Regions from separate parts of the Nonomuraea mangrovi genome, predicted to be linked through region 2. Evidence: riboswitches for the same ligand, from Rfam matches in the RefSeq annotation. Region 2 holds a riboswitch; the other holds the start of a gene.
The links. Region 2 has a riboswitch for S-adenosylmethionine ahead of thrC (threonine synthase). Riboswitches for the same ligand answer to the same signal wherever they lie in the genome.
Positions count from the first base shown of each region.

Region 1 (15,348 bases), on a different contig from region 2:
CTCCCACGACTCCACGCATGGCTGGACGGCCACCGGGGTCCATCTGGCGTCCCGCAGCGCGGTCCCCGTCCTGACCACCGAGGACCTGCTGCGCAGCACGCCCGCGCCGCTGCTCATGTGGGCCTGGACGCGCGTGCGGGCCCGGGGGTCGACGAGGCCCTCCTCGGCGGTGGACACCACGGGCTCGCCGGGGGCCGGCCGTACCTGGTGGATGTCCTCGGCGATCCGCTCGGCGAAGACGAGCCCCTCAAGCAGCGAGTTGGAGGCCAGCCTGTTCGCGCCGTGCACGCCCGTGCAGGCGACCTCGCCGCAGGCGTAGAGGCCCTCGATCGAGGTGCGCCCCCGCAGGTCCGTCCTGACGCCGCCGCTGGCGTAGTGGGCGGCGGGCATGACGGGGATCGGCTCGGTGGTCGGGTCGATCCCGTGGTCGAGGCAGATCGCGTAGATCGTCGGGAAGCGGTTCTTCCACTTGTCGAGGCCGAAGTGGCGGCCGTCGAGGTAGACCTGCCCGGGCTCGCTCGTGATCGCCTTGGCCACGACGTCCCGCGGCGCGAGCTCGTCGGTGAACCTTTCGCCCCGGGCATTGACGAGGTGGGCGCCCTCGCCGCGCACGGCCTCGGAGATCAGCGGCTGCTGGCCCGTCGACTCCTCCCCCAGCCACAGCACGGTGGGGTGGAACTGGACGAACTCCAGGTCCCTGACGACGGCCCCCGCGCGCAGCGCGAGCGCCACGCCGTCGCCCGTGGAGACGACGGGGTTGGTGGTGGAGGCATAGACCTGGCCCATGCCGCCGGTGGCCAGCACCACGGCCCTGGCCCGCGCCTCGCCCACGCCGTCGCGCGCGCCTTCGCCCATCACGTGCAGCGTCACGCCCCTGGCCCGGCCCTCGGCGTCCTTGACCAGGTCGAGCACGAGCGCGTGCTCGATCACCTCGATCGTGGCGTGCGCGAGCACCGCCTCGATGAGCGTCCGCTGCACCTCGGCGCCTGTCGCGTCGCCGCCCGCGTGCACGATGCGGTTGCGGTGGTGGCCGCCCTCGCGGGTGAGTTGCAGCTCGCCCCGCTCGTCGGTGTCGAACCTGGCGCCCCTCGCGATCAGGTTCCGCAGCGCGCCGGGCCCCTCGGTCACCAGCGTCCTGACGGCCTGCTCGTCGCACAGCCCGACCCCCGCGACCAGCGTGTCGTCCAGGTGCTCGGTGGGCGAGTCCGCGGGGTCGAGCACGGCGGCGATGCCGCCCTGCGCCCACCTCGTGGAGCCGGACGACAGCACGTCCTTGGTGACGACCAGGATCTTCGCGGCGGGTTCGAGCTCGGCGTAGCGCAGAGCCACGGTCAGCCCTGCGACACCCGAGCCCACCACGACGACGTCGGCCTCGACCGTCCACCCGGGGGCGGGCGCGGTGAGCTTCATGGGGATCGCCGGTGCACTCATGGGGGACCTCCTCAGATTTCGTCAATATGACGATAACGCCCGGCGGCCCGTGCTCCCTTCCCGCCCCCCATGTTTCATCAGTGGACCACGTCGCCCCGCATGGCTCCTTCTACGGCCGCCGCCAGGTCGGAGCCCAGTTCGACGATGCGGTTGTCGCGGTCGACGTGGACCACCCGAGGCGTGAAGGAGCGCGCCTCGGCGTCGTCGAGCTGGCCGTACGCGATGATGATCACCAGGTCGCCTGGAGAGATCAGCCGGGCGGCGGCGCCGTTGACGCCGATGATCCCCGACCCTCGCGGACCGGTGATCGCGTAGGTCACCAGGCGGGCGCCGTTGTCGATGTCGACGACGTGGACCTGTTCGCCCTCCAGCAGGCCGGCCGCCTCCATCAGGTCCTCGTCGATGGTGAGGGAGCCCACGTAGTGCAGGTCGGCCTGGGTGACCGTGGCTCGATGGATCTTGGACGACATCATGGTCCTTAACACAAGCGCCTCCTCAGAACGTCACAAGGACGTTGTCGATCAAGCGGGTGGTGCCGACTCTAGCCGCCACCGCCAGGACCGCCTGGCCGCTGAAGGAGTCGGGAACCTCCGCGAACGTCGCGGGGTCGACGAGGACGAGGTAGTCGACCGCGAGCCCCGACGCGGCCAGTTCCGCGGTGGCGGCGGCGCGCACGGAGGCGGGCGCGCTCTCGGCTGCTCCCGCGAGCAGGGCGCGGGACAGGGCGAGGGCGGTCCGCCTGTCGTCGGTGGTGAGGTACCGGTTACGGCTGGACAGGGCGAGCCCGTCGGGCTCGCGCACGGTGGGCGCGCCGACGATCTCCACGGGCAGGTCGAGGTCGGCGACCATGCGCCTGATAAGCGCGAGCTGCTGGGCGTCCTTCTGGCCGAAGACGGCCACGTCGGGCCGGACCAGGTTGAACAGCTTGAGCACGACGGTGAGCACGCCGTCGAAGTGCCCGGGGCGGACCGCGCCCTCGACGATCGCGCCCATCTCGCCCGCCGAGACGCCTACCTGCCGGTCGGGGCGGTACATGTCGTCGGCCGAGGGGGCGAAGACCACGTCCACCCCCTCTTCCGCGCAGACGTCGAGGTCGGTGTCGAAGGTGCGGGGGTAGCGGGAGAAGTCCTCGCCGGGGCCGAACTGCAGCGGGTTGACGAAGACGCTGACCACGACCTGCTCGGCCAGTGCGCGGGCCTGCCGCATCAGCGAGCGGTGCCCCTCGTGCAGGGCGCCCATGGTGGGGACGAGCGCCACGCTCCCCGAGGAGCGGGCTTTCTCGAGGTCGGCGCGGTCGTGCGCGACGATCAGTTCCATCGATTCCTCCTAGACTGATCAGGTCCAGGCGGAACGTCCCGGCCCGATCAGGTCCAAATGTTCCCCCCGAGCGCGTCGAGCAGTCGCTCGGCCGCCTCGGGCTTCAGCAACCCGGCGGCGAGCGCCCGGTCCGCCGTGAGCCTAGCGAGTGCCACGTATGCGTCGGCCGCTTCGGGTGCCGCCAGGATGAGCGCGTCGACGTGTTTGCGCACGGTGCCGGCGTCACCGCGCACCACGGGCCCCGTCAGCCCCGAGATGCCGAGCCTCAGGACGTTGTCCAGCGCGGCCCCGAGCAGCGGTCCCAGCATCCTGCCGGGGTGCTCGACGCCGATCCTTTGCAGGAGCTCGGACGACTCGGCGATCAGCGTCACCATGTGGTTGGCCGCCCCCGCGATGGCCGCGTGGTAGAGGGCACGGTCGGTGTCGGCGATCCAGACCGGCTCGCCGCCCATCTCGATGACCAGCGCCTCGGCGATCGGGCGCAGCGGGTCGGGCGAGGTGACGCCAAAGGAGATGCCGGTGATCCTGTTGAGGTCGTCGTCCCTGCCGGTGAAGGTCATCACGGGATGCAGGGCCAGCGGCAGCGCGCCTTCCTGCGTGGCGGGATCGAGTACGGCCAGCCCGTACGCGCCGCTGGTGTGGACGAGCAGCTTGCCGCGAAGGTCGGCGCCGGTGGCCGCGAGACCCGCGACCAGCTCGGGCAGCGCGTCGTCGGGGACGGTGAGCAGGATCAGCTCGGCCCTGGCGACGACCTCTTCCGGGCTGAACGTGCGCACGCCGAGCCGCTCGGCCGCCCAGCGCTGCGAGGTGTCGGAGACGCCGCCGGCGGCCACGATCCTGTGGCCTGCCTGGGCCAGCGCGGCGCCGAGCACCGAGCCCACCTTGCCCGCGCCCAGTACGCCGACGGCCAGCCGGCCCGGGCGATCACCTGCGTCCATGACGTCGCGCTCCCCTGTCATCCGACACTGCTGACCAGGGTATCCGGCGCTCTACAGCAGCCACGGTCATGGCTCTTTTGCCGCATGTTGGGCTGAGTCAAAGCCTGACAAGGGCATACATATGGGACACCCCCGCCAGAGGGCGGGCGCCGAGCCATGGTGACTCGGCGCCCGTTCCCGCACCAGAGGGCCGACCCACCGCCGACGGGCCGGCCCCTGGTGTGAAAGCGCGGGTGTGAAAGCGCGCCCGCCCTGCTTCGTCGCAGGACGGGCGCGCGGTCTTCAGGTCACCACCGGTTGACGACCGAGGCACCGCCCTTGCAGCCGGCGACAGCCACGCCGAAGAGGGCCACGGCGTTGCCGCACACGTTCACCGGGATCGAGATCGGCGCGATGATCTGGTTGCCCGACAGCACGCCGTTGTCACCGCTGGTGACGTTGTCCGCGTGGGCGGCGGGCGCGCCGAACGCCATCATGGCCAGCACGCCGGCGGCGACGACAGTCTTCTTGAGCATGGGGGTGTCCTCTCATTGCGCGGCGCGCGGCCGCGGTACCGATGCCTGCATCGACGATCGGCCGGGCCCACTGGGGGTAAGGTCGGGGCGACCGTCCGATGACACCGGGTAACCGTAGCGCAAAGCAGCGACAGGGAGTAGTCATTACATCACTGGGCGTGTCATCGGGTGACCATGAGATAGTCCGTGACATGTGGCTCACCTGGCGAGCGGCGATGGAGCGGGCACTTTACGGGGAGAGCGGCTTCTACCTGCGCGAACGCCCCTCAGGGCACTTCCGCACCTCGGTCGGCGCCTCGTCCGTCTTCGCGGGGGCCGTGCTGACGCTGCTGCGGCGCCTCGACACCGATCTCGGCCGGCCCGACCGGCTGGACCTGGTCGACATCGGCGCCGGCGACGGAGCGTTGTCCGCCGCCGTGCTCGCGGCCGCTCCGCCGTCGCTGCGCGACCGGTTGAGCGTCACGGCCGTCGACCTGTCCTCCCGCCCCGCCGGGCTGCCCGACGAGATCGCGTGGAGCCACGCGATCCCGCAGGGGATCACCGGCATGGCGATCGCCAACGAATGGCTGGACAACATCCCCTTCGACGTGGTGGAGCAGACCGCCGAGGGCCCTCGGGTGGTGCTCGTCCACATCGAGACGGGCGAGGAGCGGCTCGGCCCGCCGCCCTGCGAGGACGACCTGCTCTGGCTGGAACGCTGGTGGCCGCTGCGCCGCGTGGGCCAGCGGGCCGAGGTCGGCAGGTCGCGGTGCGCGGCGTGGGCGGCCGTGATCGGACGGCTGGCCGGCGGTCAGGCGATCGCCGTCGATTATGCACACCCTGTGGATAACCGACCGCCCCGCGGCACGCTCACCGGATACAGGGACGGTGCGGTCGTCGCGCCGATACCCGACGGGACCTGCGACATCACCGCTCACGTCGCGCTCGACGCGTGCGCGGACGCGGGCCGGCGAGCCGGCGCGATATCCACAACCTTGTCCACACAGCGCGACATTCTGCGCACTCTCGGAGTGACCGGCGTCCGCCCCCCGCTCGACCTCGCGCGGACCGATCCGCCCGGATACCTGCGGGCGCTGGCCCGCGCCTCGCGGGAGGCCGAACTGATCGACCCGGCAGGCTGGGGCGCCTTTGGGTGGCTTAGCCAGATACGTTAACCATGTGGAGATCGAACAGACCCCGCTTCCAGGCATCGGACTCAAACACGAGTTCGGTACCCAGTCAGGCCGCCGCGTCGCCGTCGTCTCACACCGTTCGGGGCGGCGTGACCTCATCATCTACGACCGGGGCGATCCCGACCGGGCGTGCGAGGCCATACAGCTCAACGACGAGGAAGCCGACGCGCTGGTCGAGCTGCTCGGCGCGCCGCGCATCGTCCAGCGGCTCAACGCGCTGCACCGGGAGATCGAAGGGCTGGTCAGCCTTCAGGTAACGGTCCTTCCCGGCTCGCCGTACGACGGCAGGACGCTGGGCGAGGCGCGCATCCGCACCCGCACCGGCGCCTCCGTGGTCGCCGTGGTGCGCGGGTCCCAGGTCCACGCGAGCCCCACGCCCGACTTCAGGTTCGCGGCCGCGGACGTCGTGGTCGTCGTCGGCGACGCCGAGAACACCGCCGCCGCCGCCGACATCCTCGCGGACGGCTGATGCGAAGTCTGCTCGTCAGCTCGTCAGAGGCCATCTGATGGGAGTTCTCGCAGGAGAAGTCCACAACACGGCCATAGTCTTCCTCGAACTCGGCGGCATCATCCTCGGCCTCGGCGTGCTCGGCGCGCTGGCGTTGAGGGTGGGGATCTCCGCCATCCCCCTCTACCTGATCGCCGGCCTCGCCTTCGGACAGGGCGGCATCCTCCCTCTCGCGACCAGCGAGGAGTTCATCGCCATCGGCGCCGAGATCGGCGTCGTGCTGCTCCTGCTGACGCTCGGCCTGGAGTACAACGCGGGCGAACTCGTCTCCAGCCTGCGCGGCAACGCCCGGGCGGGCCTGGTCGACATCGTCCTCAACGCCACCCCTGGCGCGGTCGCGGCGCTGCTGCTCGGCTGGGGTCCCGTGGCGGCCGTCGCGATGGCCGGCGTCACCTACGCCACGTCTTCGGGCATCACCGCGAAAGTGCTGTCGGACCTCGGATGGATCGGCAACCGCGAAACACCCGTCGTGCTGTCGCTGCTGGTCTTCGAGGATCTGGCGATGGCCGTCTACCTGCCGCTGCTCACCGCGATGCTGGCCGGCGTCTCCCTGGTGACAGGAGCGATCTCGCTGAGCATCGCCCTCGGTACGGTCACCGTCGTCCTGGTGATCGCGCTGCGCTTCGGCAGGTTCATCGAGGCGTTCGTCTCCAGCCCCAACAACGAGGTGCTGCTGCTCAAGGTGCTCGGCCTGGCCCTGCTGGTGGCGGGTTTGGCCCAGGAGCTGCAGGTGTCGGCGGCCGTCGGCGCCTTCCTCGTCGGCATCGCGCTGTCGGGCGAGCTCGCGCACGAGGCGAGAGCGCTGCTGATGCCGCTGCGCGACCTGTTCGCCGCGGTGTTCTTCGTCTTCTTCGGTCTGCAGACCGACCCGACGAAGATCCCGCCCGTGGCGCTGCTCGCGCTCCTGCTCGCCTTCGTCAGCATCGTCACCAAGCTGCTGACCGGCGCCTACGCCGCCCGCAGGGCGGGCATCGCCAAGGCGGGCCGGATGCGCGCGGGCATCGCGCTGGTCCCGCGCGGCGAGTTCAACATCGTCATCGCGGGACTGGCGGTGGCGGCGGGAGCCCATCCCGATCTCGGCCCCCTCGCCGCCACCTACGTGCTGATCCTGGCGGCCTTCGGCCCCCTGGCGGCCAAGCTGGTCGAACCGCTTCTCACCCGGCCTCCTGCGTCGGCCCCGTGAGAAGACCCGCTGTGCCCGCCGGCTCGCTCGCTTCGCTCAGTCGCAGGAGACCTCCAGCGACCGGAGCCCGCGAATGATGTAGCCGGGGTTCCAGACGGGCTCGCTCGTCAGCTCCATCGCCGGCGCCCTCCTCAGAAGGGCGCCGAAGGACTCCACCAGCTCGATCCTGGCCAGCGGCGCGCCCAGGCAGAAGTGGATGCCGGCGCCGAACGAGATGTGCGGGTTGTCCGCCCGGCCGACGTCGAGCGTGTCGGGCTCGTCGAAGACCTCGGGGTCGCGGTTGGCCGAGCCGAACAGCAGGGCCACCTCCACGCCCTTCGGGATGGCCACGCCGCCGACCTCGATGTCCTCCAGCACCCAGCGCTCGAACATCTGCAGCGGGGTGTCGTAGCGCATCAGCTCCTCGATCGCCGTGGGAAGCAGCGAGAGGTCCTCGCGCAGCCGTACCAGCTCGGAGGGGTTGCGGAACAGCGACCACCAGCCGTTGCCGGTCACGTTCACGGTCGCCTCGTGGCCCGCGTTGAGCAGCAGCACGCAGGTGCCGACCAGCTCGTCCTCGGTCAGCTCCTCGATCTGCGCGAGGGCGCTGATCAGGTCCTCGCCGGGAGCGGCCTTGCGGGCGCGGGCGAGGTCCTTCAGGTAGTCGGAGAACTCCGACGCGGCCCTGACCGCGGTGTGCTGCGCCTCCTGCGAGGGGTTCAGCTCGTACATGCCGCAGATGTCGGCCGACCACGGGCGCAGCAGGTGCCTGTCGGCGTCCGGGACGCCGAGCATCTCGGCGATGACGGTGACCGGCAGCGGCTCGGCGACCTCGGCGATCAGGTCGCCGCCGCCCTTCTCCACGAAATCGTCGACCAGGCGCTCGACGATCACGCGGACCCTGGGCCGCATCGACTCGACCATCCTCGGCGTGAGCGCCTTGGAGACCAGCCGGCGCAGGCGGGTGTGCACCGGCGGCTCGACGTCGAGCATGCCGGCGTTGACCACCCGCCAGAACGGCTCCTGGAACTCCGGCTCCGGCTCGCGCCCGAACTCCTCGTGCGTGGCGAGGTGCAGGTAGGACCTGCCCAGACGGCGATCCCTGAGCAGCGCGTTGACGTCCGCGTGCCTGGCGATCAGCCACTGTCCCGTGGGCTCGAAGAAGCTGACCGGCGCGTCGCGCCGCAGCTCGTCGTAGACCGCGTAGGGCGAAGCTACAAAATCCGGATTCCAAGGATCAAAGCGCACTACTGCATATTAGATTCGGCCTTCGCGTGCCTGCTCCTCATCCTGATGTTGAGCAGCTCGACGATCACCGAGAACGCCATCGCGAAGTAGATGTAGCCCTTCGGGATGTGCTGGTCGAAGCCCTCGGCCAGGAGCACCACCCCGATCAGCACCAGGAAAGACAGCGCCAGCATCTTGATGCTCGGGTGCCTGTCCACGAACCTGCTGATCGGCCCCGACGCGAACAGCATCACCAGCACCGCGACGATGACGGCCGCGACCATCACGCCCAGCTCGTCCACCATGCCCACCGCGGTGATGACCGAGTCGAGCGAGAACACGATGTCGAGCACCATGATCTGGAGGATGACCGACGTGAAGGAGGTCACCTTGCGGTCCTTGCCGTCCTTGTCCTTCAGCTCCATGCTCTCGCCGATCTCCAGCACGCTCTTGGCCAGCAGGAACAGGCCACCGAGGATGAGGATCAGATCGCGGCCCGAGATCCCGTGCCCGAAGACCTCGAAGAGCGGCTCCGTCAGCTTCACCACCCAGGAGAGCCCGAGGAGCAGCAGCAGACGCGAGACGAGGGCGGCGGCGAGTCCGAGGACCCTGGCCCTGTCGCGCTGCTCGGGCGGAAGCTTCCCCGCCAGGATCGAGATGAAGATGATGTTGTCTATTCCCAGGACGATCTCCAGGGCGACCAGGGTGAAGAACCCGATCCAGATCTGTGGGTCTGCCACCCAGTCCATCATCATGTGCCTCCTTGGTTCGCTGTCCCCAACCCCAACGACCCGATCGCCCCAGAAGTTCGCGGCTTGCGAAGTGGCACCCCGTGTCGGTTATAGTTCGGGCGTAGGTCATGAGTGCCAGCGCTTAGCCCCGGCTTGCTGGCCGGCAACCCTCGCGTCCGCGGCGGGGTGCCCCGGGTGAAGACCTGGTCCGCCACGAGGTGTGGCGGGCAAGCGCGGGCTCCGATGCGCCACGGCCGGGGGTCCGATGACCCCAGAAGGGCTGTGCCGTGTCCGTTGCGACGATCTTCAACCCCGTTCAGGTCAAGGTGCTGGGCGAGGACCTCGAGGTGCCGGTCAAGGGTGGCCGCCTGGTCTCCTACGCCAACCTCGACTACGCCGCCAGCGCGCCCTGTCTGGAGCCGGTCAGCGCCGCCGTCACCGCCGCGCTCCCGGCCTACTCAAGCGTCCACCGCGGCGCGGGCTACGCCTCGCAGCTGACCACCGCCCGCTACGAGCAGGCGCGCCACACCGTCCGCGCCTTCGTCGGCGCCCGCACCGACGACGCGGTCATCTTCACCCGCAACACGACCGACGCCACCAACCTGCTGGCCCGGTGCCTTCCCGAGGGCACCACGACCGTCGTCTTCGACACCGAGCACCACGCGTCCCTGCTCCCGTGGCAGCGCGTCGTGCGCCTCGCTCCCCCCGCCTTCCCCGGCGAGGCCGTACGGCAGGCCGACGAGGCGCTCGCCGCCATCGAGGGCCCCAAGCTGCTCGTCGTCACCGCCGCCTCCAACGTGACGGGCGAGCTGTGGCCGATCGCCGCCCTCGCGCACATCGCCCACAGGCACGGCGCCCGCGTCCTCGTAGACGCCGCCCAGCTCGTCCCGCACCGCAAGCTCAACCTGACGGCGCTCGACCTGGACTACGTCGCCTTCTCCGGCCACAAGCTCTACGCGCCCTTCGGCGCGGGAGTGCTGGTCGGGCGGCGTGACTGGCTGTCGGACGGCGAGCCGTACCTCAAGGGAGGCGGGGCGGTGAGGTCGGTGGGCGCCCTCGACGACGGGGCCACCGAGTGGCACGAGGACGCCGAGCCCAGGCACGAGGCGGGCACCCCGAACGTGCTGGGAGCGATCGCGCTGGCCGCCGCGTGCGACGCGCTCACCGCGACGGGGTGGACGCCGCTGGTCCGCGAGGAGGAGCGGCTGATCGCCAGGCTGCGCGAGGGACTGGGCGCCATCGAGGGGGTGCGCGAGCTGTCGCTCTGGGGGCCCGACCACCCGCGGGTCGGCATCGTGTCGTTCGTCGTCGACGGGTACACCGCCAGGCAGGTCGCCGAGGCGCTGTCCACCGAGTACGGCATCGGCGTGCGGGACGGGAAGTTCTGCGCGCACCCGTTCCTGCGCCACCTGCTCGACATAGCGGACGGCGGTTGCGAGGACGACGCCGCGTCGGCCGTCAGGGCCTCGATCGGGATCGGCACGACCGAGGAGCACGTCGACCGGCTGATCGGCGCGCTGCAGGATCTGGTCGCCCGCCGCTAGGGGCGGGTGGGCGGCGCGTCGGGCGGCAGGTCGTCGTCCCTCCGGGGCTCGTCGAAGATGTCCATGGGGGGACGTCCGTCCGCCCGCTCGCGCTCCTGCTGGTCGGTATCCCGCTGCTCGGCCCGCTTCCTGGTGTAGCGCATGAACAGCCCGTCGATGCCGAAGTGTCCCCCGCCGACCGCCATCAGCAGGACGCAGCCCGCCGCCAGCGCGCCGACCAGCTCCCAGCCGCCGCTCGTCACGAAGACGCCCTTGCTGCCGTGCACGAACACGAACGCGCCCACCATGTCGACGGCCAGCGCGAGCGCCGCCAGGCGCACCAGCAGGCCCAGGATCAGGCAGACACCACCCAGCAGCTCGGCCGCGGCGGCGAAGGTCGCCGACAGCCCCGGCATCGGGATCCCCATCTGGGTGAACATCTGCGTGACCGCGCCGAGCCCACCCTGGAACTTCTGCCAGCCGTGGGCGACGAAGATCACGCCGATCACCACCCGGCCCACCAGCACGGCCAGGTCGAAAACCGCTCGCTTCATGGGCCCTATGTCCCCGCCACCACCTGGCGAAATGCGCAAATAGACCATTCCTTGACTGGATCACTATCAGCGCCAGTGGCAGCATGACGGTATGGAAGAACGCGTGGTCGGCATCGGAGCTGGCGCCAAGGAGCTGGCCACGGAGGACATGATCCTCAACATCGGCCCCCAACACCCCTCGACGCACGGTGTTCTCCGGCTCCGCCTCACCCTCGACGGCGAGCGCATCGCCACGGCCGAGCCGATCATCGGGTACATGCACAGGGGCGCGGAGAAGCTGTTCGAGGTCCGCGACTATCGCCAGATCATCATGCTGGCCAACAGGCACGACTGGCTGTCCGGCTTCGCCAACGAGCTCGGCGTGGTGATCGCCACCGAGCGCATGCTCGGCATGGAGATCCCCGCCCGCGCGGTCTGGACCCGCACCCTGCTGGCCGAGCTGAACAGGGTGCTCTCCCACCTGATGTTCCTCGGCTCCTACCCCCTCGAACTCGGCGCCATCACGCCGATCTTCTACGCCTTCAACGAGCGCGAACGCATCCAGGGCGTCATGGAGGAGATCTCGGGCGGGCGGATGCACTACATGTTCAACCGCGTCGGCGGGCTCAAGGAGGAACTGCCCGCGGGCTGGCTCGACCGGGTCACCGCCGCCGTCGCCGCCACCCGCGCCAAGGTGCCCGACATCGAGGACCTCATCCTCGACAACGAGATCTTCCTGGCCCGCACCAGGGGCGTCGGCGTCCTCGACCGCGAAACGATCATGCAGTACGGCGTGAGCGGCCCCATAGCCAGAGCCTCGGGGGTCGACTTCGACCTGCGGCGCGACCAGCCGTACCTCGCCTACGACGAGCTGCCCGTCAAGGTCGTCACCCGTACGGCGGGCGACTGCCACGCCCGCTTCGAGGTCCTGCTCGACCAGCTCAAGGTCTCTCTCGACCTCGCCGACGCCTGCGTCGAACGGCTGCGCTCGCTACCCCCTGGCCCGATCAACCAGCGCCTGCCCAAGGTGCTGAAGGTGCCGGAGGGCCACACCTACGCCTGGACGGAGAACCCGCTCGGCATCAACGGCTACTACCTGGTCTCCAAGGGCGACAAGACACCGTGGCGGATGAAGCTCCGCTCGGCCTCCTACAACAACATCCAGGTACTGCGCGAGATGCTGCCGGGGCACCTGGTCGCCGACATGGTCGCGATCCTCGGCTCGATGTTCTTCGTGGTGGGTGACATCGACAAGTGAGGGACAAGTACGTCGACTGGCTCCGGGCGGTCAGTCTCATCACCGTGGTCGTCTGGCACTGGGCCTTCACCATCCTCGTCTGGACCCCGGAGGGGCCCTCGCCGACCAGCCCCCTCGGCTTCACCTCCGGCCTGTGGATCCTCACCTGGCTGTTCCAGGTGCTGCCGCTGTTCTTCTACGTCGGCGGGCACGTCCACCTCCTGTCCTGGCACCGGGCCTGCGAGCGGGGGACGGGCATCGGCTCCTTCGTCTGGCGGCGCATCAAGGCCCTGGCCGTCCCCGGCCTGACCCTGGCGGGCATCTGGCTCGCCATCGGCCTGGTCGTGACCCTGCTGTTCGACGTGCCGTGGATGTGGCGGGTGGTGCTGCTCGTGCTCAGCCCGCTGTGGTTCCTCATCGTCTACGTGATGCTGGTCGCGCTGCTGCCCGTCGCGCTGTGGCTGCACCGCCGCTACGACGTGCTCGCCCTCATCTGGCTCGGCGGCGCGACTCTCGTCGTCGACGTCATACGGCTGCGCTACCACGTCGAGTGGGTCGGCTGGCTCAACATGATCCTGGTGTGGGGCCTGGCCCACCAGGCGGGCTTCTTCTACGAGCGGGTCGTGATCCTGCCCCGCCGCTACGACTTCGCCATCCTGTGGACCGGCCTGTTCGGCCTGTTCGGCCTGGTCTACTCCGGCCTGTACCCGGGATCGATGGTCGGCGTGCCCGGCGACAAGCTGTCCAACATGGCCCCGCCCACGTTCGTCATCGTGGCCCTGCTCATCTTCCAGATCGGGCTGGTGGAGGTGCTCAGGCCGACGATGGAGCGGGTGCTGGAGCGGCCCAGATGGAAGCGCGTCAACGAGACCATCAACCGGTTCGCGCTGCCGCTGTTCCTGTTCCACACCACGGGAATGGCGCTCGCGCTGGGCGCGTGGTGGGGACTGTTCGGCTTCCCCTCGGCCGACCCGCGACCGAACCTGATGTGGTGGCTGGAGCGGCCCTTCGCCGTCGTCGGGCCGCTGCTCTTCACCCTCCCCGTCATCTACCTGTTCTCCAGGGGAAGACGAGCGGACCGCACGCCCACCCCCACCTGAGCCGGCTCAGAGGGGGCGCTTGAGCTCGTCCTCGGGCTCCTTCGGGACGCGGCAGGAGTTCTCCAGGTAGAGGGCCGCGACGATCAGCACCACGAACGACATGAACGACCCCGTGGCGACGAAGAACTCCGCGCGCGGCGTCTCCCTGGTCAGCAGTTGGACCGTCGTCAGCGAGAACCCGGCGAAGATCCCCGCGAACACCGCGCCGGCGTACGCCGAGGCCTTCGCCAGGGCGGCGAGCCTGGCCACCGCCAGCGGCTCCACCGGCTTGGTGTCGGGCTTGCGGGCGATGCGCGCACGCGTCATCCAGCCGCTGTAGAGCTCGCCGACGGCCAGCAGCAGCACGGTCGGAATCGCCGTCCACGGCACCAGCGGCAGGCTGGCGTAGAACTGCCTGACGATCAGCCAGGACACCAGGGCGACGACGACCAGCACGCCTACCAGGACGGCGGGGCGGGTGGGCTTCAATCCGGCCCCTGCAACTTGAGGTCCTGGCGCAGCCGTACGCCCGACTGGTCCAGAGCCGCCAGCAGGTCGGCGACCGCGCCGCGACCCGGCACCACCGCCGTGGGGTCGGCGTTCGACCACGGCACCAGCACGAACGCGCGCTCGTGGCAGCGGGGATGCGGCAGCGTCAGGTCAGGGTCGTCGGAGACGACGTCGCCCGCCGCGATGACGTCGACGTCGAGCGTGCGCGGCCCCCAGCGCTCGGTGCGGACCCGGCCGAAGGCGTTCTCGACGCTCTGGGCGCGGTCGAGAAGCGTCTCGGGGGTGAGCTTGGACTCGGCGATGACGACCGCGTTGAGGTACGGCTTCTGGTCCTCGGGACCGCCGACAGGGTCGGTCTCGTAGACCGGCGACACCGCGACGAAGCGCAGTCCGGGCGCGTCGAACAGCGAGTCGATCGCGCCCTGAAGGGTCTGGAACCGGCGTCCGAGGTTGCTGCCAAGAGCGAGAACCACTTTCATGCTCGGCTCCGCAGGATCGTGACGGCCACGTCGTCGAAGGGCAGCGGAATCGGGGCAGACGGCTTGTGCACCGTGATCTCGGCCGCCTGCACGACCTCGCTGGCGAGGCAGAGCTCGGCCAGCCGTTCGGCGAGGGTCTCGATCAGGTTGACCGGCTCGCCCTCGACCACCTTCGTCAGGTCCTGGGCAAGCTCCCCGTAGTGGACGGTCCTGGTGACGTCGTCGGTGTCGGCGGCGGGCCTGGTGTCGAGGAAGAGCGTCGCGTCGATCACGAATTCCTGGCCGAGCTCGCGTTCGGCGGGCAGCACCCCGTGCCGGCCCCGCGCGCGCAGCCCCTTGAGAGTGATCCGGTCAGCGGTCACGTTCGGCTTCCTCCTCCTCGTCCTCGTCCTCGCTCTGCAGCACGGGCGAACCATGGTGCATCCACAGCCGCCACCCCCTGCCCGACCTGACATAGACGTTGCTGGCCACGACCTTGCCCGCGGCGAAGCTGGACTCGCCCTCCTCGCCCGCGGTCAGGATGTTCTCCACGCAGGTGAGCACCGCCAGGTCGCCCAGCACGGTCGTCTGGACGTCGGTGAGCACGAACTGGATGTAGGTCGTGTTGGCCATGATGAGCGCCCACGAGCGCAGCACCTCGGCCCTGCCCGCCAGCATCGACCAGCCGGGATGCACGCACGAGACCTTGCCTTCGAGGGTGTCCTCGGCCCAGATCTCGGTCATCTTGTCGAGGTCGGCGTCCTCGATCGCGGTATAGAAAGCCTGGTTGACCGTCTCGATCGCAGCGACGTCCACGCTCATCGGCCGCCTCCTCGCTTCCAGGCGGCCGCCACGCGGACGGCGTCGGCGTTGGGACCCACCTCGTGCACCCGCACACACCACGCGCCCGCCTGCGCGGCCAGCGCCGTCACCGCGGTCGTGGCGTGGTCGCTGCGGTCGAAGGGGCGGGGAGCGCCGTCGGCATCGGCCAGCAGCCTGCCGAGGAA
Region 1 is NZ_JBHUFV010000035.1:132,040-147,387, forward strand. Features, by position in the region: gene ACFSKW_RS24585 (L-aspartate oxidase) at 1-1,431, opposite strand, end outside; gene panD (aspartate 1-decarboxylase) at 1,509-1,916, opposite strand; gene panC (pantoate--beta-alanine ligase) at 1,927-2,748, opposite strand; gene ACFSKW_RS24600 (Rossmann-like and DUF2520 domain-containing protein) at 2,796-3,686, opposite strand; gene ACFSKW_RS24605 (chaplin family protein) at 3,974-4,201, opposite strand; gene ACFSKW_RS24610 (SAM-dependent methyltransferase) at 4,393-5,355, shown strand; gene ACFSKW_RS24615 (cation:proton antiporter regulatory subunit) at 5,360-5,842, shown strand; gene ACFSKW_RS24620 (cation:proton antiporter) at 5,880-7,064, shown strand; gene ACFSKW_RS24625 (cytochrome P450) at 7,101-8,291, opposite strand; gene ACFSKW_RS24630 (TerC family protein) at 8,291-9,025, opposite strand; SAM riboswitch class IV at 9,126-9,241, shown strand; gene ACFSKW_RS24635 (aminotransferase class V-fold PLP-dependent enzyme) at 9,289-10,545, shown strand; gene ACFSKW_RS24640 (DoxX family protein) at 10,542-11,078, opposite strand; gene ACFSKW_RS24645 (NADH-quinone oxidoreductase subunit D) at 11,170-12,315, shown strand; gene ACFSKW_RS24650 (acyltransferase family protein) at 12,312-13,394, shown strand; gene ACFSKW_RS24655 (DUF3180 domain-containing protein) at 13,401-13,862, opposite strand; gene folK (2-amino-4-hydroxy-6-hydroxymethyldihydropteridine diphosphokinase) at 13,859-14,362, opposite strand; gene folB (dihydroneopterin aldolase) at 14,359-14,724, opposite strand; gene ACFSKW_RS24670 (nuclear transport factor 2 family protein) at 14,714-15,163, opposite strand; gene folP (dihydropteroate synthase) at 15,160-15,348, opposite strand, start outside.
Region 1: it holds a riboswitch for S-adenosylmethionine, as region 2 does, so the genes downstream of both, ACFSKW_RS24635 (aminotransferase class V-fold PLP-dependent enzyme) here and thrC (threonine synthase) in region 2, are expected to answer to the same signal.

Region 2 (15,348 bases):
TGCTGGCCAGAGGGCTGCTGGCCGCCACCGGCGAGGAGAGCGTGTCGCTGCCCCGCGAGGTCGGCCTGTACCTGCGCGAAGGACGCGTCCACCGCGACCTGTCGCCCGAGGCGCCGCCGCTGGAGGGCTCCGAACGCTCCCAGCAGCTCGCCGACAGGACCGCCGCGGGCCAGGCGTTCACGTTCGTGCGGGCGGTCGAGGAGCTGTGCGAGCGCTGGAGCCTCGACGCCCCCGGCGTCCTGCGCACCGGCGGCCTCGGCGTGCGCGACCTCAAGCGCACCGCCACGCAGCTCGACCTGCCCGAGTGGGCCGCCGCGCTGGTCGTCGAGGTCGCCCACGCCGCGGGACTGGTCGGCTCGGGCGGCAGCGTCGACGGCGAGTGGCTGCCCACCCCCGCCTACGACACCTGGCGCGTCAGGCCGACCGAGGACCGCTGGGTCACGCTGGCCGCCACCTGGCTGCACACCGACCGCGTGCCAGGCATCGTGGGCGAGCGTGACGAGCGCGACCGCCTGCTCAACGCGCTCCACCCCGACCTGCGCCGCTCCTCGGCGCCAGAGGTACGGCAGGCGACGCTCCGCGTGCTCGCCGCCGCCCCCGGCCTGGCGCCCAGCCGCGAGTCGGTCCTGCGGCGCCTGGCGTGGGAGCAGCCCAGGCGGCGCGGCCCGCTGCGCGAGCAGCTCACCGACTTCACCCTGCGCGAAGCCGAGCAGCTCGGCTTCACCGGGCTCGGCGTGCTGTCCGCGCCTGGCCGTGCCGTACTGGCGGGCTCGGGCGAGGCCGCCGCCGTCCTGGCCCCGCTGCTTCCCGAACCCGTCGACCACGTGCTGCTCCAGGCCGACCTCACCGCCGTCGCGCCCGGCCCCCTCACCAGCGAGCTGGCGCGCTGGCTGACGCTCGCAGCCGACGTGGAGTCCACGGGAGGGGCGACCGTCTACCGGTTCGGCGAGTCGTCCATCAGGCGGGCGCTCGACGCCGGGCAGGGCGCCGACGAGCTGCTGTCCATGCTCGCCCGCCACTCCGCCACGCCCGTGCCGCAGCCGCTGTCCTACCTGGTGGCCGACGTGGCCCGCAGGCACGGCAGGATGCGCGTCGGCACGGCCAGTGCCTACATCCGCAGCGACGACCCTTCCATGCTCGACCAGCTCATCGCCGACCGGCGCTCGACGCCGCTGCGGCTGCGGCGGCTGGCCCCCACCGTCATCGCCTCCCGCACCTCCAGGGCCGCGTTGGTCGACTCGCTGAGGGCGATGGGGTTCGCGCCCGTCCCCGAGTCGCTGGAGGGGGACGTCATCCTCACCCAGCTCGACGCCAGGCGCACCGAAGGGCTGCCGACCGCCAGGGCGGTCTCGTCGTTCAACGGGCTCGACCCGGACGTGGTGGCCGCCGCCGTACGCGCCATGCGGGCCGGCGACGCCCGTCGCGCCCCGCTGGAGGCGCCCGACGGGTCGGTGCCCCGCGGCCCCGCGACCACCACGATCTCCGCCCTGCAGGACGCGATCCGGCAGGGGGTGCGGGTGTGGATCGGGTACCTCGACTCCCAGGGCAACGCCACCAGCCGCATCCTGGAGCCCGCGCGGATGGAGGGCGGCTACCTGACGGCCTACGACGAGACCCGCGCGGCGGTCCACCGCTTCGCCCTCCACCGCATCACCGGGGTCGCCACCGTCACCTGAGCTCGCCGGGAACGGCCGTCGGCCGGGGAGAGCGACGGTCTCGGGTCGGACGCAATAGCCGGGCTCCCGTTGACTCCACCCCCGTGAGCCGATCAACGTAAGGACGTGACGAACCACACGCTGGGCCGCCTGGCAGAGGAGTCGTGGGCCCGCTTCGACGACCACGACGCCGTCTTCTACGAAGGCGTCTGGCACCGCGGTCACACCCTCGCCGAACGCGCCAGGCGCGTCACCGGCGGCCTGATCCGAGCCGGCGTCCGTCCCGGCGACCGCGTGGTCGTGATGATGGTGACCAGTCCCGACGTCCCCGTCGTCTACCAGGCCGTCTGGGCGGCGGGCGCGGTCGTGACCCCCGTGGTGTTCCTGGTCGGCGTGGAGGAGCTGCGCCACATCGTCATCGACAGCGGCGCCACCGCGATCGTGACGTCCGCGGAGTTGCTCGACACGGTCCACGCCGCCGAGCCACAGATCCCGATATTTGTGGATACGGGGGAGCTGGCCGAGGCGGCCGAGCACGGGCCCGTGCCGCGGGACCCCGCCGATCTGGCCGCCGTGATGTACACGGGCGGCACCACCGGCAGGGCCAAGGGCGTCATGCTCAGCCACGCGGGCCTGTGGCAGGTCGCGAAGGACGCCTACGACCTGGCCTACCAGCCGGGCGTCACCAGGGCGATCGTCCCCGTCCCCCTCTCCCACGCCTACGGCCTGATCGTGTCGATCGCCGGCCTGCACGCCAGGGAGCCGCAGCAGTCCGTCCTCATGCGCTGGTTCGACCCCAAGGCGTTCCTGCGGCTGGCCGTCGAGCAGCGCGTGCAGTACGGAACCGTCGTGCCCTCCATGCTCCAGATGCTGCTCGCCGAGCCCCTCGAGGACACCCCGCTGCCCGACCTGCGCCACCTGACCTGCGGCGCGGCCCCGCTGGGCCGCGCGCTGCTGGAGGAGTTCGAACGGCGCGTACCCGGCGTGCAGATCCTGGAGGGGTACGGCCTGACCGAGACCAGCGCCGTCACCACCTTCAACCCGCCCGGCAGGCGTAAGCCCGGCAGCGTCGGCCTCCCGCTTCCCGGCTACACGATCACGATCAGGGACGACGCGGGCGAGGACGTGGAGACGGGCGACATCGGCGAGATCTGCGTCGCCGGCGAGTCGCTGATGCTCGGCTACTGGGGCGGCCTCGGCTCCCCCGTCGTGGACGGCGAGCTGCGCACGGGCGACATCGGCTGCCTCGACGACGACGGCTACCTGTATGTCGTGGACAGGAAGAAGGACCTCGTCATCAGGGGCGGCTTCAACGTCTTCCCCCGCGACGTCGAGGACGCGCTGAACGCCCATCCGTCCGTCGCGATGTCAGGCGTGGTGGGCCGCCCCGACCCCGTGCACGGAGAGGAGGTCGTGGCCTTCGTCCAGCTGGTCCCCGGGGGCACGGCCACCGCCGACGAGCTGATCGCCTGGGCGCGGGAGCGCGTCGGCAGGGTGAAGTACCCGCGAGAGATTCATTTCACCGATCATGTGCCCGTGACCAGCGTGCTCAAGCTCGATCGCAAGGCACTGCGTGCCCGTCTCGCCTAATCGCCCCGTCATTTCGTGATATCTGTTGACACGGCTAGTGAGCGAGAAGGTGACACAGTGAGCAGCGGTTACGACAACTCCGGCGAGCAGAGCCCCTACGGCCAGCAGCAGCCGTACGGCTCGCCGTACAACCAGAGCGGCCAGAACCCCTACGGCCCGCCGTACGGCCAGCAGCAGCCCGGCTACGGCTACGGGTACCCGCCGCCCCAGCAGGGCCCCCGCACGCACGCGATCGTCGCGCTCGTCATCAGCATCGTGCTCGCGCTGAGCTGCTACGTCACACCCGGCGGCATCGCCGGCGCGATCCTGGCGGGCATCGCCCTCGGACAGGTCGACACCATGCCCGACAAGGCGCGCAACCTGCTCAAATGGACATGGATCAGCATCGGCATCAATGTCGTGCTGATCGTTCTGGGCGTCGGTACGATCATCGCGCTGGGAGTATCGGGGAACCTGGACTAACCGCCGGCCTCCGGGTGTTGGATATGCGGTAGCCGTACCGACCCCGGAGAGAAGCCTGTGAACGACGGCCCACTGATCGTCCAATCCGACAAGACCTTGCTGCTCGAGGTCGACCACGAACGGGCCGACGAGTGTCGCAAGGCGATCGCGCCCTTCGCCGAGCTCGAGCGGGCACCCGAGCACGTCCACACCTACCGCGTCACGCCACTCGCCCTGTGGAACGCGCGGGCCGCCGGCCATGACGCCGAGCAGGTCATCGACGCGCTGATCGGGTTCAGCCGCTACCCGGTGCCCCACGCGCTGCTCGTCGACGTGGCCGAGACGATGGCCCGCTACGGCAGGCTGCGGCTGGAGAAGGACCCGGCTCACGGCCTGGTCCTGGCCTCCACCGACCGCGCGGTGCTCGAAGAGGTGCTGCGCTCGAAGAAGATCCAGCCGATGCTGGGCGATCGCATCGGCGGCGACTCCGTCGCCGTGCACCCGAGCGAGCGCGGGAACATCAAGCAGGCGCTGCTCAAGCTCGGCTGGCCGGCCGAGGACCTGGCGGGCTACGTCGACGGCGAGAGCCACCCGATCAAGCTGCTGCAGGACGGCTGGGCGCTGCGTCCCTACCAGCAGGAGGCGGCCGACGCGTTCTGGCACGGCGGCTCGGGCGTGGTCGTGCTGCCCTGCGGCGCGGGCAAGACGATCGTCGGCGCGGCGGCGATGGCCCACGCGGAGGCCACGACGCTGATCCTCGTGACCAACACCGTCTCCGCCCACCAGTGGAAGCAGGAGCTGCTCAAGCGCACCTCGCTCACCGAGGACGAGATCGGCGAGTACTCCGGCAGCAAGAAGGAGATCCGGCCCGTCACCATCGCCACCTACCAGGTGATGACGACCAAGCGGAAGGGCGTCTACGCCCACCTGGAGCTGTTCGACGCCCGCGACTGGGGGCTCATCGTCTACGACGAGGTCCACCTGCTGCCCGCGCCGATCTTCAGGATGACCGCCGACCTGCAGGCCAGACGCCGGGTCGGGCTCACCGCGACGCTCGTGCGCGAGGACGGCCGCGAGGGCGACGTGTTCTCCCTCATCGGCCCCAAGCGCTACGACGCGCCGTGGAAGGAGATGGAGAACCAGGGCTGGATCGCGCCCGCCGACTGCGTCGAGGTGCGGGTCACGCTGTCCGACGAGGAGCGCCTGACGTACGCGATGGCGGAGGCGGAGGAGCGCTACAGGTTCGCCGCGACCACGCCGTCCAAGACGCGGGTGACCGAGGCACTGGTCAGGAGGCACCTCGGCGAGCAGGTGCTGGTCATCGGCCAGTACATCGACCAGCTCGACGAGCTCGCCGAGCATCTCAACGCGCCGGTCATCAAGGGCGAGACGCGGATCAAGGAGCGGGAGCGGCTGTTCCAGGCCTTCCGCGACAAGGAGCTGCAGGTGCTCGTCGTCTCCAAGGTGGCCAACTTCTCCATCGACCTGCCGGAGGCGGCCGTCGCCATCCAGGTGTCGGGCACCTTCGGGTCACGGCAGGAGGAGGCCCAACGGCTCGGCAGGGTGCTGCGGCCGAAGGCCGACGGCGGGGGCGCGCGCTTCTACACGGTGGTCTCCCGTGACACGGTCGATCAGGAGTTCGCCGCGCACCGCCAGCGGTTCCTGGCCGAACAGGGCTACGCTTACCAGATCATCGACGCCGACGACGTACACCAGTGAAAAGGCTCGCGCGAAAGCCCTCGCGCGAGCCGGACGCCTAGGTCCACGAAACCCCGCGGGCCTTGAACAATCGGACCACCCCCTCACCGGCAAAAGCTGTCGCGATGCGACATACCCCCATGATCCGTCGAATCCACCGGACATGCCCGGATTTTTCGGATTTTGGGGAGCGATTACTGGGCCAGCATCCCGCCGACGAAGAGCACACCCTCCGCGATCACCCACGCCAGCACCGCGCTACCGATCAGTACGGCGAACCGTGCGGGGAACAGCCACGCGCTCACCGTGAGAAAGGCCGCGAGCACCGCGAACAACCCTGACAGGGTCGAGACGCTGTCGAGCCGCTCCGCGCACGCCACGGAGGTCTCCCCGTCGGTGCAGAACGCCTCGAGCCCCCAGCCGGCGAAGACCGACAGCCCCCACAGAGCCGCCAGCAAAAGGCTGGCGACCGTCGGAATGACTGGGGAGATCCTCACGCCGCCTCCTGATTAATCGATTGGAAGCTCCCGAGCCCGGGGGTAAGCTCAACGGTTCGCTGCCTTGTCTACCACCTCCGTTGACGAATGGGGAGGCGCTTTCGCATGCCCGGAAACCAGTTGGCCCCTGACATACCCACCGATGTGCTCGGCGACGAGCGAGCCCATCTGGCCCAGTCCCGCGCGGCGCTGAAAGCGATGCGCGAGCACGCCCAGTCGCTGTCGGCGGACGCCGCGGGCGACTGGGTCTCGCAGCAGATCCTGCAGTCGTTGCTCGATCAGCGGGTCGCGGCGCTCGCCGACCATCCCGACACTCCCCTGTTCTTCGGCAGGCTCGACAGGGAAGATCATGACGATCTCCCCGGCGTCATCTACGTCGGCCGCCGCCACGTCCACGACGGCGCCAGCCGCCCGCTGGTGATCGACTGGCGCGCGCCCGTCTCACGCGCCTTCTACCAGGCCAGCCCCACCGACCCCATGGGCGTCGTACGGCGGCGCCGCTTCGGCTACCACGGCGGCGACCTGACCGCCTTCGAGGACGAGCCCCTCAACGAGGGCGCCGACTTCGGCCCTTCGCAGATCCTCACCGAGGAGATCGAGCGCCCCCGCACCGGCCCCATGCGCGACATCGTGGCCACCATCCAGCCCGACCAGGACGAGATCGTCCGCGCCGCGCTGACCCAGACCGTCTGCGTCCAGGGCGCGCCCGGAACGGGGAAGACGGCGGTCGGCCTGCACCGTGCCGCCTACCTGCTGTTCACCCACCGTGAGAAGCTCGCCCGCGCCGGCGTCATGATCGTCGGCCCGAACAAGGCGTTCCTGTCCTACATCTCCTCCGTGCTGCCCGCCCTCGGCGAGGTCAAGGTCGACCAGACCACCGTCGCCGAGCTGCTCGGCGAGCACGACGCCCCCGAGGACCCGCTCGTCGCCGCGGTCAAGGGCGACGCCCGCATGGCCAAGGTGCTGGAGCGCGCCCTGTGGCTGCACATCGTCAAACCCACCGAGGGCCTCGTCTACACCAGGGGCGTCCACCGTTTCAGGGTCGCCGACTACGAGGTGCGCGAGATGGTCGCCTCGCTGCGCGGCACCACGAGGTACGGCCCCGGCCGGGCAGCCCTCGCCCAGCGGCTGGCCCACCAGGTGCTGGTCCGCATGGAACAGCGCGGCGACTCGCCCGACGACAGGGTCCAGGACGCGGTGGCCAGGTCGAAGCCCGTCAAGCAGCTGGTCGACTCGGTGTGGCCGAAGCTGACGCCCGCCCAGGTGCTCTTCCGCCTGCTGTCGGACGCCGAGTTCCTCGCCTCGGCCGCGAGGTCGGACCTGTCGGCCGAGGAGCAGGAGGCCCTGCTGTGGCGCAAGCCGTACCGGTCGTGGAAGTCGGCCAGGTGGTCGGCCGCCGACGCGGCTCTCCTCGACGAGCTCGCCGACCTCATCGAGCGCACGGCCTCCATCGGCCACCTGGTCGTCGACGAGGCGCAGGACCTGTCGGAGATGCAGCTGCGCGCGCTCGGCCGGCGCTGCCGCACCGGCTCGGCCACCGTCCTCGGCGACCTCGCCCAGGGCACCACCCCGTGGTCGACCCGCTCGTGGGCGACCGTGCTCGAGCACCTGGGCCAGGACTCCGGCGAGGTCACCGAGCTCACGCTCGGCTTCCGCGTGCCCCGCGAGGTGCTCGACTACGCCGCCCGGCTGCTGCCCGCCATCGCCCCTGACCTGGCTCCCCCGCGCTCGCTGCGCCCGGGTCAGGGCTCGCTGGCGGTACGGCAGGGCGGCGAGGTCGCCGACGCCGTCCGCGACGCGCTCGCCAGGGAGGGCTCGATCGGCGTCATCGTTCCCGACGGCATGGCCGGCGCGGTCTCGGCGTCTCTCGACGGCGTCCCGCACGCCGTCCTGGGGCCTGACTCGACCGAGGAGCACCGGCTGCTGGTGATCCCCGCCACGCTGGCCAAGGGTCTGGAGTACGACCATGTCATCGTCGTGGAGCCCGCCGACATCGTCGAGGCCGAGCCGCGCGGCCTGGCCAGGCTCTACGTGGTGCTCACCCGCGCGGTCACCTCGCTGACCATCCTGCACGCCAAGCCGCTGCCCGCCCAGCTGGCGTAGGACGCCCGTAAGCCCGGGGACGGAAAGAGCGGACAAAAGAAAAAGGGCGACCCCGAGGGGTCGCCCTGATTCGTCAGGACTGAGAAGCCAGGACTTAGAAGTCCATGTCTCCGCCGCCGGGCATGCCCGCCGGAGCAGCCGCGTTCTTCTCGGGCTTCTCGGCGATGACGGCCTCGGTGGTGAGGAACAGCGCCGCGATGGAGGCGGCGTTCTGCAGCGCGGAGCGCGTCACCTTGGCCGGGTCGAGAATGCCCGCCTCGAACATGTTGACGTACTCGCCGGTCGCGGCGTTGAGGCCCTCACCCGGGGTGAGGTTGCGCACGCGCTCGACCACGACGCCGCCCTCGAGGCCGGCGTTGACCGCGATCTGCTTCAGCGGCTCCTCCAGCGCCTTCTTCACGATCGCCGCGCCGGTGGCCTCGTCACTCTGGAGCTCGAGCTTGTCGAACGCCTTGGTGCCGGCCTGCAGCAGCGCCACGCCACCGCCGGGGACGATGCCCTCCTCGACGGCCGCCTTCGCGTTGCGAACGGCGTCCTCGATGCGGTGCTTGCGCTCCTTGAGCTCGACCTCGGTCGCGGCGCCCGCCTTGATGACGGCGACGCCACCGGCGAGCTTGGCCAGGCGCTCCTGGAGCTTCTCGCGGTCGTAGTCGGAGTCGGTGCGCTCGATCTCGGCGCGGATCTCGTTGACCCGGCCGGCGATCTGCTCGGGGTCACCGGCACCGTCGACGATGGTGGTCTCGTCCTTGGTGACGACGACCTTGCGGGCGCGGCCGAGCAGGTCGAGGGTGGCGGACTCGAGCTTGAGGCCGACCTCCTCGGCGATGACCTGACCGCCGGTCAGGGTCGCGATGTCGCCCAGCATCGCCTTGCGGCGGTCGCCGAAGCCGGGAGCCTTGACGGCGACCGACTTGAACAGGCCGCGGATCTTGTTGACGACCAGGGTGGCCAGAGCCTCGCCCTCGATGTCCTCAGCGATGATCAGCAGCGGCTTGCCGGACTGCACGACCTTGTCGAGCAGGGGCAGCAGGTCCTTGTTGGCCGAGATCTTCGAGTTGACGATGAGGATGTAGGGGTCCTCAAGGACCGCCTCCATGCGCTCAGGGTCGGTCACGAAGTAACCGGAGACGTAGCCCTTGTCGAAGCGCATGCCCTCGGTGAGCTCAAGCTCGAGGCCGAAGGTGTTGCTCTCCTCGACGGTGATGACGCCTTCCTTGCCGACCTTGTCCATCGCCTCGGCGATGAGGTTGCCGATCTCGGCGTCACCGGCGGAGATGGAGGCGGTGGAGGCGATCTGCTCCTTGGTCTCCACGTCCTTGGCGAGCTTGGAGAGCTCCTCGCTCACGCGCTCCACGGCGGCCTCGATGCCCTTCTTCAGGGACATCGGGTTGGCGCCTGCGGCCACGTTGCGCAGGCCCTCGCGAACCAGCGCCTGGGCGAGCACGGTGGCGGTGGTGGTGCCGTCACCCGCGACGTCGTCCGTCTTCTTGGCGACTTCCTTGACCAGCTCGGCGCCGATCTTCTCCCACGGGTCCTCGAGCTCGATCTCCTTGGCGATGGACACGCCATCGTTGGTGATCGTGGGAGCGCCCCACTTCTTCTCCAGCACGACGTTGCGGCCCTTGGGGCCGAGGGTCACCTTGACGGCGTCGGCGAGCTGGTTCATACCGCGCTCGAGACCGCGCCGGGCGTCCTCGTCAAACGCGATCATCTTGGCTGCCATAAGGCTAGACCTCCCAGATGCAGGGTGGCTTTCAGCGGACCGAGCCGACGCCCGCGACGGCATGGGCCCGACTCCATTCGGCGGGCCCCATCGTCTCGATCCCAGTTTCTGGCACTCTCATAACGAGAGTGCTAACGAACTGTTTAGCACTCTACCCTGGCGAGTGCAACCGAGAGGCACTTCCCCGCAGGTCAGCCTAGCAAGTTGGTCATCATCAGGACCTGTTCTCTGGTCAAGCCCGCGCCCATCACATCGTCACGTGGCGGTTCGGTCTCGTGGAGCTCGACCATGTCCTCGGGCAGAACCCGCCCGGGCAGCTCAGACCAACGTCCCATGACTCCAGAGTACGGCGGGCAGGCCCGACCGGCTGACGCGGATCAGGCCTGCCGAATCGACGAAAAGGACATGACAGATCCTCACGGACTGCGCTGCCGTGTGAGCTGCCGGTTCTTGATGGTTCAGACCGTCCTGACGGATTCCGCCTGGGGACCCTTCTGGCCCTGGGTTATCTCGAACTCGACCCGCTGGCCCTGCTCGAGCGACCGATAGCCATCCATCATGATCGCTGAGTAATGGACGAAAACATCCTTACCACCGTCTACCGCGATGAAGCCGTAGCCCTTGTCCGCGTTGAACCACTTGACGGTGCCCTGCGCCACTTCCGACTCCTCTTACTTGGCTCTGGACCCCGCCCATTCACTCGCGAGATCCGCGATCGGCACGACTTATGGGGAAATCAGCCGGACGATCGCCCTCGACCATACCTGTGGCATGCCGTAGAACAACAGAGTCAATCGCCAAACTACTTCTCGGTGTTCGCGGTAGGCATTCTTGTAGTCGCGGAAAGGTTAGTTAAATGTTCCATCTTCTTGCGAAAAACAACGTGTCGCCCGCGCCCCGAGCTGCGGCCTTTCCTCGCAGCGGTCCCAGGAGCCCCTGCCCACACGGCCACGGCGGCGTCCAGCTGCCCCTCAGGAGGAAGAAGCGCCTTAAAAACGGTCAAAGGACATGAAAACGCCCGCGAGGAAAACCTCGCGGGCGTTCGTGACGACCGAAAAGGGTCAGCCGCCGGCCACGGCGGGGATGATGGAGATCTGCGCGCCTTCAGGGGTGACGCTGTCGAGTCCGCCCACGAATCGGACATCCTCTTCCCCAACATAAACGTTGACAAAACGGCGAATCTTGCCCGATTCATCCAAAATTCGCGCACCGATACCCGGGTAGTCGGCGTCCAGCTTCTGCAGCACCTCGCGAAGCGTGGCGCCCTCGCCGCTCACCTCCGCGCTGCCGTTCGTGTACGTGCGCAGGATGGTGGGAATCCGCACCGAAACGCTCATGACTTCTACCTTTCCTTTCAGACAGCCGCGCGGAACGCGTCAAGGGACGGCCTGATCACGGCCGTGGGCGTCGCGTCGTCCGCGATCGCGTCGAGCGTCTTGAGACCGTCACCGGTGTTGAGGACCACGGTGGTCAGCGAGGGGTCGAGCTGCCCCGTGTCGACGAGCTTCTTCAGCACGCCCACGGTCACCCCGCCCGCGGTCTCGGCGAAGACGCCCTCCGTCGACGCCAGCAGCTTGATCGCCGACACCACCTCGGCGTCGGTCACGTCCTCGACCGCCCCGCCCGTACGGCGCGCGATGTCGAGCACGTACGGCCCGTCGGCCGGGTTGCCGATGGCCAGCGACTTGGCGATGGTGTCCGGCTTGACCGGCTGCACCACGTCGTGGCCTGCCTTGAAGGCCGTGGAGACCGGCGAGCAGCCGAGCGCCTGCGCGCCGAAGATCTTGTAGGGGGTGTCCTCGACCAGCCCGAGCGCGATCAGCTCCTTGAAGCCCTTGTCGATCTTCGTGAGCTGCGACCCCGAGGCCACCGGGATGATGATCTGGTCCGGCAGCCGCCAGCCGAGCTGCTCGGCGATCTCGTAGGCCAGCGTCTTGGAACCCTCGGCGTAGTAGGGCCGCAGGTTGACGTTGACGAAGCCCCACTTGTCACCCAGCGGGTCGCCGATGAGCTCCGAGCAGAAGCGGTTGACCTCGTCGTAGGTGCCCTGGATGCCGACCAGCTTGCCGCCGAAGACGCGCGCCATGGCGATCTTGGCCTGCTCCAGGTCGGCCGGGATGAACACGCAGGCGTCGAGTCCCGCGCGGGCGGCGGCCGCGGTCACCGCGCCGGCCAGGTTGCCGGTGGACGAGCACGACAGGGTGTGGAAGCCGAAGTTGCGCGCCGCCTCGACGGCGATGGCGACCACGCGGTCCTTGAAGGAGTGGGTGGGGTTGCCCGAGTCGTCCTTCACGTGCAGGTCGCGGATGCCGAGGGCCTTGCCCAGGTTGTCGGCCTTGACGAGCTTCGTCCAGCCGGGGTTCATGTTCTGCTTGCTCGCCACGTCGACGGGCACCGGCAGCAGCGAGCGGTAACGCCAGATGTTGGCCGGTCCTGCCTCGATGTCGGCGCGGGACACGGACCCGAACGAGTAGGCCACCTCGAGCGGCCCGAAACACTCCAGACACGCGAAGCTGGGGCCGAGGTCGTAGCGCGCGCCGCACTCGCGGCAGGACAGAGCGACAGCAGGACCGAAGTCAAGCGACATGAAGCGAGGCCTTCCCTCATCTTCGTCTGCGACCGCCTTGGTCACAGACCGGAATTGGCACCTGTCCCGGCCGGCCTCGTCACTTCACGAGTTCAGTCCGGGAGGGTTGCCGGGGCTTCGCAGGGCCGGTCCCTCCACCCCTCTGGATGAGCAATATGGAGTTGTGGGCATCACGATACCCGGCCGTGCCCCTGACACGACCAACCGTCTCGCTAGCTGAGACGATATGTATCACCAAGCGCGGCCTGCACGTACTTGCGCGCCTGGTGGATCCGCGACTTCGCGGTGCCGAGCGGGATGCCCAGCTGCTCGGCCACCTCGTTGTAGTCGAGCTGGACGATGTCGCGCAGCACCAGCGCCTGGGCCAGGTCGGGCTTGTCGGCCTCCAGCGCCTCCATCGCGTCGAGCAGGTCGAGCCTCGACCCCGCGATGACGCTCACCCTGCGCACGTCGGGCTTCTGGACGGGCAGCTCCTCCGAGGTCTGCTCGGCGGCCCTGCGCTTCAGCGACCTGTAGGTGGTGCGCGCGCAGTTGGCCGTCACGATGTGCAGCCAGGTGCTGAACCTGGCCCTGCCCTCGAAACGCCCGATGTTGCGGGCCACGGCGAGCAGGGTGTCCTGGCAGGCCTCCTCGGCGTCCTGGTGGTACGGCAGGATACGGGCGCAGTGTCGCAGCACGTCGGGTTCGATCCGCTTCAGGAGCTCGCCAAGCGCGCGATGATCGCCTCCCGCGGCGGAGCGGGCCAGTTCCTCGGTTAGCTCATCTAGGGCCATAGCGAGATCCTATGTTCGGGGTCATGGTGGATGTTGTGAACAGCGTTCTTGTGGCTTCCAACCGTGGCCCTGTCTCCTTCACCGTTTCCGACGACGGCGACCTGACCATGAAACGCGGTGGCGGGGGCCTGGTTTCCGGGCTCTCGGGAGTGGTCAGGGACGAGGGCGTGCTCTGGGTGTGCGCCGCGCTGTCCGACGGCGACCGCAGCGCCGCACGGCTTGCTCCTGGCGGGCGGCTCGACCAGGCGGGCTACGACACCGGCAAGTTGCGCATGCTGGACATCCCCCCTGCGACCTTCCACCGCGCGTACAACGCGGTGGCCAACTCGACCCTCTGGTTCGTCAACCACCTGCTGTACGACACGCCTAACGCCCCCTATTTCGGCACCAGGTTCACGAAGGAGTGGGAGTCCTACCGCGACTACAACGGCGCGTTTGCGCTGGCACTGGCCGAGGAGGCCGGCCACGGCGCCAAGGTGATGGTGCAGGACTACCACCTGACGCTCACCCCCGCGATGCTCCGCGCCGAACGCCCCGACCTGCGGATCGCCCACTTCAGCCACACGCCGTGGGCGCCTCCCGAGTACTTCTCGCTGCTGCCGGACGAGGTCGCGCGCGAGGTGCTCGAAGGCATCCTCGGCGCCGACCACGCCGGATTCCTGACCGAGCGGTGGGCCGGCGCGTTCATGGACTGCTGCCAGAGCCTGCTGGGCGCCAAGGTCTTCGACAGGACGGTCAGCCACGAGGGCCGCACCACCCGCATCGGCGTGCACGGCCTCGGCGTCGACGGCGACTCGCTGTGGAAGCGTGCCTGCGAGCCCGACGTCGAGTCCAACATGGCCGCGCTGCGCGAGCAGGTCGGCGACCGCAGGCTGATCGTGCGCATCGACCGTACCGAGCTGTCGAAGAACATCGTGCGCGGCCTGCTGGCCTACAGGGAGTTCCTGGCCGCCCACCCCGAATGGCATGGTCGGGTGGTACACCTCGCCTTCGCCTACCCATCCCGCCACGACCTGCCCGAATACCGCGAATACACCGCCGCTGTGCAACGCTGCGCCAAGGAGATCGAGGACGAGTACGCCACCGAGGACTGGGATCCGCTGATCCTCAACGTCAACGACGACTACCCGCGCTCCCTCGCCGCCTACCGCCTCGCCGACGTGCTGCTGGTCAACCCCATCCGCGATGGCATGAACCTGGTCGCCAAGGAGGGCCCGATCCTGTCCCCGCGCTGCGCGCTCGTGCTCTCGCGCGAGGCGGGCGCGGCGGCCGAGCTGGGCGCCGACGCCCTCGTGATCAACCCCTACGACGTCGGCGAGACGGCCGAGGCACTGCGCGCGGGACTGGAGATGCCGGAGGAGGAGCGGATACGGCGATGCGCGAGGCTCAAGAAGGCCGCCACCGCCCTTCCCCCGCGGCGATGGCTCGGCGAGCAGCTTGCCAGCCTCTGACCGGCTGACCCCTCGTGTTACCGGCCACCCTCACCGGCTTCGCGATCGCGGGCGGCTTCGGCTCGGTCATGCTCTACACCGCGATGGCCGCGCTGAGCGACCACCAGGGGCGGGACGCCGGCGCCGGCCGGGGTGATCGCCGTCTCCGGCGACCGCCCCGACCTGGCCTCGGCGGCCTCGCCCGTGTGGGCCGGGCCAGCCATGGGCGTGGGCCGTTCGCCCTCGGCGCCCTCGCCGACGGCTACGGCACGAACACCGCGTTCCTGATGGTGCCCGTGCTGGCGGGCCTGGCCGCGGGCGGGGTGCTCAGCGCCAGACGGCCCGCTTGAGCGCGGCCCCCAGCCCTGGCGTCGACCACTCGTCCACGATCAGGATCTTCGACGCGGGCAGGTACCAGATCCGCTGCGGGTAGGTCACCTTGGTCGGCTTGAAGGTCTGCTGGCTGTGACAGGTGATCTTCCACTCCCTGTGGTACGCCTTGTGCCCGCTGCCGACCTGCCTGAGCCCCGAGACCGTCGGCTTCTCCGGCAGCGGGGAGGAGTAGTAGCGCTTGTCGTGCGTGCACTCCATCACGCCGCTGCTGGGGTGGTAGGGCTGGTCGACCCTGAACGGGTTGCCCTCCGAGGCGTACTTGATGCTTTGCGGGCCGTGCAGCCAGAACCCCTGGCAGTCGACCGCCTTCTTGCTGCACGGTCCGGTGATCACATGGACGGAGCCGAAGCCGGACTTCTTGACCTTCCACGCGGCGGGCACCTTGATCGTCGCACCTCTGAAGGACAGCGACTGCGTGTCGGTGTGGGCTCCGGTCAGGACGAGCGAGGCCGTCACGG
Region 2 is NZ_JBHUFV010000080.1:29,736-45,083, reverse strand. Features, by position in the region: gene ACFSKW_RS47655 (helicase-associated domain-containing protein) at 1-1,676, shown strand, start outside; gene ACFSKW_RS47650 (AMP-binding protein) at 1,782-3,245, shown strand; gene ACFSKW_RS47645 (hypothetical protein) at 3,303-3,707, shown strand; gene ACFSKW_RS47640 (DNA repair helicase XPB) at 3,765-5,405, shown strand; gene ACFSKW_RS47635 (hypothetical protein) at 5,579-5,881, opposite strand; gene ACFSKW_RS47630 (HelD family protein) at 5,987-7,984, shown strand; gene groL (chaperonin GroEL) at 8,079-9,707, opposite strand; gene ACFSKW_RS47620 (hypothetical protein) at 9,899-10,042, opposite strand; gene ACFSKW_RS47615 (cold-shock protein) at 10,166-10,366, opposite strand; gene ACFSKW_RS47610 (MoaD/ThiS family protein) at 10,769-11,044, opposite strand; gene thrC (threonine synthase) at 11,062-12,294, opposite strand; SAM riboswitch class I at 12,308-12,447, opposite strand; gene ACFSKW_RS47600 (RNA polymerase sigma factor) at 12,507-13,067, opposite strand; gene ACFSKW_RS47595 (alpha,alpha-trehalose-phosphate synthase (UDP-forming)) at 13,091-14,518, shown strand; gene ACFSKW_RS47590 (hypothetical protein) at 14,533-14,847, shown strand; gene ACFSKW_RS47585 (hypothetical protein) at 14,825-15,348, opposite strand, start outside.